2 regions of the Bradyrhizobium sp. AZCC 2230 genome follow, and region 2 is predicted to be linked to the other one. Evidence: predicted binding sites of a transcription regulator. Region 2 holds the regulator's gene; the other holds the start of a gene.
The links. Region 2 encodes PhoB, which activates phosphate uptake and scavenging genes when phosphate is short. Its sites were predicted from a motif close to TGTCATNNANCTGTCAT; they were not measured.
Positions count from the first base shown of each region.

Region 1: the regulator PhoB is predicted to act here: its motif matches at 1,722-1,738, upstream of V1280_RS29235 (DUF2794 domain-containing protein).

Region 1 is NZ_JAZHRS010000001.1:6,106,352-6,110,544, reverse strand. Features, by position in the region: gene acnA (aconitate hydratase AcnA) at 1-246, shown strand, start outside; gene V1280_RS29240 (DUF1223 domain-containing protein) at 463-1,242, shown strand; gene V1280_RS29235 (DUF2794 domain-containing protein) at 1,803-2,174, shown strand; gene V1280_RS29230 (GNAT family N-acetyltransferase) at 2,339-2,869, opposite strand; gene V1280_RS29225 (Bax inhibitor-1/YccA family protein) at 3,100-3,891, opposite strand; gene V1280_RS29220 (ABC transporter permease) at 4,163-4,193, opposite strand, start outside.
Region 2 is NZ_JAZHRS010000001.1:6,790,804-6,794,996, forward strand. Features, by position in the region: gene pstB (phosphate ABC transporter ATP-binding protein PstB) at 1-553, shown strand, start outside; gene phoU (phosphate signaling complex protein PhoU) at 565-1,281, shown strand; gene phoB (phosphate regulon transcriptional regulator PhoB) at 1,304-2,011, shown strand; gene V1280_RS32420 (GcrA family cell cycle regulator) at 2,125-2,634, opposite strand; gene V1280_RS32425 (aspartate aminotransferase family protein) at 3,088-4,193, shown strand, end outside.

The DNA of each region.
Region 1 (4,193 bases), 680 kb from region 2:
CTGCCGCTGACCTTCGAGGACGGCACCTCGTGGTCGTCGCTCGGCCTGAAGGGCGACGAGAAGGTCACGCTGCGTGGCCTCGTCGGCGACCTGAAGCCGCGCCAGAAGCTGACCGCGGAGATCGTGTCCGGCGACGGTTCGCTGCAGCGCGTTTCGCTGCTTTGCCGCATCGATACGCTGGACGAACTCGATTACTACCGGAACGGCGGCATTCTGCACTATGTGCTGCGCAAGCTCGCCGCCTAAGCGCGAATTTGTGAACGGTGGCTCACCGCGACGTGAGTAGAAGGTTAAACGAAGGCGGCCTATCACAAGGTCGCCTTCGTGCGTTACGGGATGCTTCAGATGGGCCCGCCCGGCGGACATTTCGCATACGATGGTTGAATGTGCCGTGCCCGTAAGACTACGGTGACCATCAGGCGATAGGATATCCCTCCACGAATACGAGATGTGACGTTCGACATGACTGGAATGATGGCTTCTCATTTGGTTTCGCGATGGTCCGGCGCACTCTGGTCGGGGGCGCTCGGCATCTGCGCAATCGTCGCCGTCATCCGTCCCGCCCAGGCCGATCCCCGCGCCGTGGTCGAACTCTTCACCTCGCAGGGCTGCTCCTCCTGCCCGCCCGCCGACAAGGTCATCGGCGACCTCTCCAAGGATCCCTCGATCATCGCGCTCAGCATGCCGATCGATTATTGGGATTATCTCGGCTGGAAGGACACGCTGGCCGATTCACGTTTCTCGGCGCGGCAGCGCGCCTATTCACGCATGCGCGGTGACCGCGAGGTCTATACGCCGCAGGTCGTGGTCAACGGCGAAGCCCATGTCATCGGCAGCGACCGTGCCGGCATCGAAAGCGCGATCGGCAAGACCGAAAAGGGCACGGGCGTGATGAGCGTGCCGGTGACGATGTCGCTCGCGGGCAAGCAGATCAACGTGTCGGTGGCCGCGAGCAACGAGCCGGCGATCTCGCATGGCGAGGTCTGGATCTGCTCGATCGCGAAGTCAGTGCCGATCGAAATCAGCCGCGGCGAAAATCGCGGCCAGCAGATCACCTATCACAACGTGGTGCGCAATCTGCTCAAGGTCGGTGACTGGAACGGACATCCGGAAAGCTGGACGGTGCCGCTCGAGAACCTCACCTCGCGCGATGGTGTCGACGGCGCGGTGGTCTATGTCCAGGACGGCAGCCGCGAGAAGCCCGGCGCGATGCTGGGCGCAGCGTACACGTCGCTGCACTGAAGCGCGCGTAGATATTCTCAGCCAAATTGTTTTCGTCATTCCGGGGCGCGCCTCTTGGCGCGAGACCGGAATCCATCGATCTTCTTGTTGAGCTGGGAAATAGATTCCGGGCTCGCGCTTCGCGCGCCCCGGAATGACGGCGGAGAGAAACACCCCGACACAAACAAAAAAGGACCAACTTGCGTTGGCCCTCCTTGTTGCGCGTACAGACCCGATCCTGTCCGACCCCGGGGGGCTGGGGGCTGAGGAATCCGGAACCGAAAGGACCGGGTCAACGCACACAGGTCTTTTCGCAGTGCAGGGCGGCGGGCCGTGGGCGGAAAAGCGGCGATCCTGTGATTCCTGCTAACGTTCCCGTGACGGTTTGCCGCTGAGAAGTTCCACCGTTGCGTGTGTCATGATTCGCAACCGGTTGGCGAGGCGAGCCGAGGTCCTCAAGAGACCCTCAGGAGCCTCTTGCGGCGGGGAACAGTTGGCGCAATCATGCAATTGTCATGAACCGTGGCTCCGGGGACGGTCTTCGCGGAGGCGGGTCATGCTGATGTGACAGGAGGCGCTGCATGAGTTTGACGCCGGAGGATGCCGATCCGAGCGAGCAGCGCGCAGTGGCGCGCCCCGCCGCTGCGAATGCCCAACTCAGTCGGGTGACGTTCAACCGGTTCGAGCTGAACCGAATTCTCAATCTCTATGGCCGCATGGTCGCCGACGGCGAGTGGCGCGACTATGCCATCGACTTCCTGAAGGACCGCGCGGTGTTTTCGGTCTTTCGCCGCGCCTCCGAAGTGCCGATCTACCGCATCGAGAAGGATCCGCGGCTGGCCCGCAAGCAGGGCATGTACAGCGTGATCTCGGCGACCGGCCTGATCCTGCGCCGCGGCCACGAGCTCGACCGCGTGCTGCTGGTGATCGATAGGAAGCTGGCGGTGGTGTAGCCAGGCGAACGGTGCGGTAACTGAGGTGCGGTAGGGTGGGCAAAGCGAAGCGTGCCCACCATTCGCCTATGATCGAGAGATGGTGGGCACGGCGCTGTGCGCCTTTGCCCACCCTACGAGAGCGATGAGGTGACGAAGGTTCGCAGCCCGGATGGAGCGCAGACCTATTTCCCCGGCACCGTGCTCGCGCCCTCGCCGAGGTCGCGCTGCATCATCACCGTATCCAGCCAGCGGCCGAATTTCAGGCCGACATTCGGATGCGTGCCGATCATCCTGAAGCCGCCTCTGGTGTGCACGCCGATCGAGCCGGCATTGGCGGAATCGCCGATCACCGCGATCATCTGGCGGAAGCCGCGCGCCTCGCATTCGGTGATCAGCCGCTCCAGCAGCAGCGAGCCGATGCCGCGGCGGTGGAAGGAGGGATCGAGATAGATCGAGTTCTCGACCGTGAAGCGGTAGGCAGGCCGCGGCCGGTAGGCGCCGGCATAGGCATAGCCGGCCACGCGTCCCTCGAGCGTGGCGACGAAATAGGGATAACCGCCGTCGACCAGCGTGCGATAGCGCCGCGTCATCTCGGCGAGATCAGGCGGCTCCAGCTCGAACGTCGCGGTGCCCTCGCGGACGGCCTGCTGATAGATGGCGGTGATGGCGGGGAGGTCGGCCTCAAGGGTGGGCCTGATTTCGGGTGCGGACATGGCGGAAGATTAGAGGCTTCGCGCGGCGGCTGGAAGAGGCAACGCCGCTTCCACATACTCCGTCATTGCGAGGAGCCCTTGCGACGAAGCAATCCAGAAATGCATCCGCGGAGGGACTCTGGATGCTTCACTGCGCTCGCGATGACGGTGGTTGCGGAAGCACTCGGGCCCCTAAACAAAAACCCCAGCCTCGCGGCCGGGGTTCGTGTCCGTTCTCTGAAGCCTGGCGCTTAGTCGCGCTGGCCGAGGAGCTGCAGCAGCAGCGTGAACAGGTTGATGAAGTTCAAATACAGCGACAGCGCACCGGAGATCGCCGCACGCTCGGCGATGTCACCGCCGGCCGAAGCGTAGCCGTAGATGTAGTCGTTCTTCAGGCGCTGCGTATCCCAGGCGGTGAGGCCCGCGAACACGAGAACGCCGACCACCGACACCACGAACTGCAGCACCGAGCTGGCCAGGAACAGGTTCACCAGGCTCGCGATGATGATGCCGATCAGGCCCATGAACAGGAACGAGCCCATGCCGCTCATGTCACGCTTGGTGGTGTAGCCGTAGAGGCTCAGCGCGCCGAAGGTCGCCGCGGTGATGAAGAACACCCGCACGATCGAGGTGTGCGTGTACACCAGGAAGATCGAGGACAGCGAGATGCCCATCAGCGCCGAGAACACCCAGAACAGGATCTGGGCGGTCGAGGGGGCGAGACGGTTGATGCCGGCCGAGATCACGAACACCATGGCCAGCGGCGCCAGCATGAACAGGTATTTCAGCGGGCTCACGAACATCGCGTAGCCGAACGGCGTCAGGAACAGCTTACCGACGCGGACGGCTTCCGCAGTCGGAACGTCAGTCACGGCAGCCATGTAGACGCCAAGCGCGGCCAGGCCGGTGATGGCCAGGCCAATGCTCATGTAATTGTAGATGCGCAGCATGTAAGCGCGCAGACCGGCGTCGACCGTCGCGGCGTCAACACGCCCGGCGGCCCTGCCGAAAGGAGAAGCGTAATTGCGGTCTAGGTCCGACATGGTCGAATTCCCGTTGGTTGCCCGGTCCGGCATGAGGGTTGCCATGCCGCCGGGTCGTCTAATTCTATCTCGGATACCGATGCCTGCCGACATTAATTTTGGCTAACAATCGGGTCTCCGAACCCATCCGATATGTGGGAAACTAACACATCCGCTGCAACCGTCCACGCGCGGCTGAATGTCGCCCTTGGCGCGCAATCCTGACGCGTAGAGGTGGTTAATCGCAGGAATCGCCCGATTCCGGTCCGGCGCAGCCACCCGCTACCTTTTGTCACAAATTGCGCAACACTGTGGCAGGCTTT
Region 2 (4,193 bases):
CGACCAGACCAACATCCTCGACCCCAAGCTCGATCTCAACCTGCTGCGCGCCCGCGTCGGCATGGTGTTCCAGAAGCCGACGCCGTTCCCGATGACGATCTACGAGAACATCGCGTTTGGTATCCGTCTGTACGAGAAGATCTCGAAGTCGGAGATGGACGACCGCGTCGAGAAGGCGCTGCGCGGCGGCGCGCTGTGGAATGAGGTCAAGGACAAGCTCAACGCCTCCGGTCTGTCGCTCTCCGGCGGCCAGCAGCAGCGCCTCTGCATCGCCCGCACCGTCGCCGTGCGGCCCGAGGTGATCCTGTTCGACGAGCCCTGCTCGGCGCTCGATCCGATCTCGACCGCCAAGGTCGAGGAGCTGATCCAGGAACTGTCCGAGAACTATACGATCGCGATCGTGACCCACAACATGCAGCAGGCGGCCCGCGTCTCCGACAAGACCGCCTTCATGTATCTCGGCGAGCTGATCGAGTTCGACGACACCAGCAAGATCTTCACGTCGCCGACCGACCGGCGCACGCAGGATTACATCACCGGCCGGTTCGGCTGAGGAGACGGAATATGGGTTCTGAACATACCGCAAAGGCCTTCGACACCGACCTCCAGGAGCTCACGCGCCTGGTCGCCGAGATGGGCGGCATCGCCGAGCGCATGATCGTCGATTCCGTCGACGCGCTGATCCGCCGCGACGTCGCGCTCGGCCAGCGCGTCGTCACCACCGACGCCGAGCTCGACACGCTGCAGAAGAAGATCGAGGAGCGCGCCGTGCTCACGATCGCGCGCCGCCAGCCGATGGCGGTGGATCTGCGCGAGATCGTCGGCGCCATGCGCGTCGCCACCGATCTCGAGCGGATCGGCGACCTCGCAAAGAACATGGGCAAGCGCGTCGCGGCGCTGGAGACGGATTTCCATCCGCTCAAGCTGTTCCGCGGCCTCGAGCACATGACCGACCTCGTGCAGCAGCAGGTCAAATCGGTGCTGGATGCCTATGCCGCGCACGACCTGCCGGCGGCGATGGCGGTGTGGAAGGGCGACGAGGAAGTCGACGCCATCTGCACCTCGCTGTTCCGCGAGCTCCTCACCTACATGATGGAGGATCCGCGCAACATCTCGTTCTGCATCCACCTGATGTTCTGCGCCAAGAACATCGAGCGGATCGGCGACCACGCCACCAACATTGCCGAGACCGTGTTCTACATGATCGAAGGCCAGGCCATCACCGACAAGCGACCGAAGGGCGACATGACGACCTTCGCCACGACGGTCCCCAATACTTGAATCCTTAAGGAGCGACGACCCCATGGGCGCACGCATTATGGTGGTTGAGGACGAGGAAGCTCTTACCGAGCTCCTCCGCTACAACCTCGAAGGCGACGGCTATGACGTCGAGACGGTGATGCGCGGCGACGACGCCGACACCCGTCTCAAGGAGCACATCCCCGATCTGATCGTGCTCGACTGGATGTTGCCGGGACTATCCGGCATCGAGCTGTGCCGCAGGCTGCGTGCGCGGTCCGACACCAAGCAGCTGCCGATCATCATGCTCACCGCGCGCGGCGAGGAGAGTGAGCGGGTGCGGGGCCTGGCGACCGGCGCCGACGATTACATCGTCAAGCCGTTCTCGGTGCCCGAGCTGCTGGCGCGTGTGAAGGGCCTGCTCCGGCGCGCGAGCCCCGAGCGGCTCGCCACGGTGCTCGCTTTCGGCGATATCGAGCTCGACCGCGAAAAGCGTCGCGTGGCGCGCTCCGGCCGGCCGATCGATCTCGGTCCGACCGAATATCGCCTGCTTGAGTTCTTCCTGGAGCATCCCGGCCGCGTGTTCTCGCGCGAGCAGCTGCTCGACAGCGTCTGGGGTCGCGACATCTACATCGACGAGCGTACCGTCGACGTGCATATCGGCCGCCTGCGCAAGCTGCTCAATCTCGGCCGCGAGCAGGACCCGATCCGCACCGTGCGCGGTGCGGGCTATGCGCTCGATGATCGGTTCGCGAAGGCCGAGCAGGCCTGAGCGGACGGACCTCAAACAAAAAGCGCGCCGAAGGCGCGCTGATCTTCTGCCGATCGTCCCGGCCCCATGCGCAATTGCGCACCAGGCCCGGACGTTGTCGTTTGGAGCTGAGCCTACCGCGGCGGCTTCGCCGGAGCGCGCCGACGATCCGCTGCCGGCTGATACGCCACCCGCGAGTGCTGGGCGCAATAGGGCAGGCCGGAGAGCGCCTTGCCGCCGCAGAAGAAGAAATCCGGGCTCGAGGGATCGCCGACCGGCCAGTGGCAGGTGGCCTCGTTCAATTCGAGCAGCGACAGCCGCTGGCTCATCGGTACCACGTTGTCGTAGGTGACCGGTTCAGCCTCCACCTCGACCTCGAAGGCCTGCGCCAGCGCGGTGTTGCCGCGCGCGATGGGCCTGCTCACCCGCATCATGTGCTGCGCCGGACGCGCCTTGCGCGGCCGCGGAGCTGCCGAAGACGGGCTCTTGGCGCGGCCCGACAGGCCGAGCCTGTGCACCTTGCCGATCACGGCGTTGCGGGTGACATTCCCAAGCTCAGCGGCGATCTGGCTGGCCGAAAGTCCGGCCTCCCAGAGCTTTTTCAACTGCTCGACGCGATCGTCGGACCAGGTCAAAACCGTCATTGTAACCTTTCCTTCGCCGCGCGCCTGCCATCCTGGGGCGGCACGACGAATGCCTAAGCCTCGAAAAACCCGTGCCGCCAGAATCCCTTAAGGCTCGCCGGGCGCAATGAGACGCCCGAACGTTTACGCCGGTACATGAGGACTTTTGGGATCAGAACCGCTGCACGAGATGTCGTATCTGACAAGCCAAACGCTACAATATGGCGTGACTCACGCGCAAGAGTCCGCCGACTCGCTTCCACATGTTCCGTGGCCAAAACCCCGCAAATTTGGCACCGCAAGACTACGGAATCAGCGTTTCGCGGGGCTTTCCGGGCGGCATTGACACCAATGGTGCCAGGCATAAGATAGTGGTGCGTGCCGCCCTTAAAAGGCGGCACGTTTCGTTTTCCGGACCAATGATGCGCTGCGCAACGCACGTTCAGGCCGTCCGAAACATCCAAAGAGACCATCATGACCAATAGCGCCGCGCCGCATTTGCTCCCCGTTTTCGCTAGGGCCGACATCGGTTTCGAGCGCGGCGAAGGCTGCTGGCTGATCGCGACCAATGGCGATCGCTATCTCGATTTCACCTCGGGCGTGGCGGTGAATGCGCTCGGCCATGCCCATCCCGCGCTGGTCAAGGCGCTGCAGGAGCAGGCGACCAAGCTCTGGCACATGTCGAACCTGTTTCAGAGCCCGGACGGCGAGAAGCTCGCGAACCGGCTCTGCAACGAGAGTTTTGCGGACTTCGTGTTCTTCTGCAATTCCGGCGCGGAAGCGCTGGAGGGTGTGATCAAGCTGGTCCGCCATTATCACTTCTCCAAGGGACATCCGGAGCGCTACCGCATCATCACCTTCGAAGGCGCTTTCCACGGCCGCACGCTGGCGACGCTGGCTGCGACCGGCTCTGCAAAATATCTCGAAGGTTTCGGTCCGCCGATGGACGGTTTCGACCAGATCCCGCATGGCGACATCGAGGCCGTGAAGAAGGCGATCGGTCCGCAGACCGCCGGCATCCTGATTGAACCGATCCAGGGCGAGGGCGGCGTGCGTTCGGCGACGCCTTCCTTCCTGAGGGCGTTGCGTCAGCTCTGCGATGAGAAGGGCCTGCTGCTCGCCTTCGACGAGGTGCAGACCGGCATGGGCCGCACCGGCGATCTCTTCGCGCATCGGCGCACCGGCGTCACGCCTGACGTGATGTCGCTCGCGAAGGCGCTCGGCGGCGGCTTCCCGATCGGCGCGGTGCTGGCGACCGCGGACGCGGCCTCCGGCATGGGGCCCGGCTCGCACGGCTCGACCTTCGGCGGCAACCCGCTGGCGATCTCGGCTGCGAACGCCGTGCTCGACGTCATGCTCAAGCCCCGCTTCTTCGACCACGTGCAGAAGATGTCGCTGCTGCTCAAGCAGAAGCTCGCTTCCGTGATCGACCGTCACCCCGATGTCGTCAGTGAAGTCCGCGGCGAGGGGCTGCTGATCGGCATCAAGGCCGTGGTGCCCTCCGGCGATCTGGTCGCAGCGCTTCGCAACGAAAAGCTGCTCACCGTTGGTGCCGGCGACAATGTCGTACGCTTCCTGCC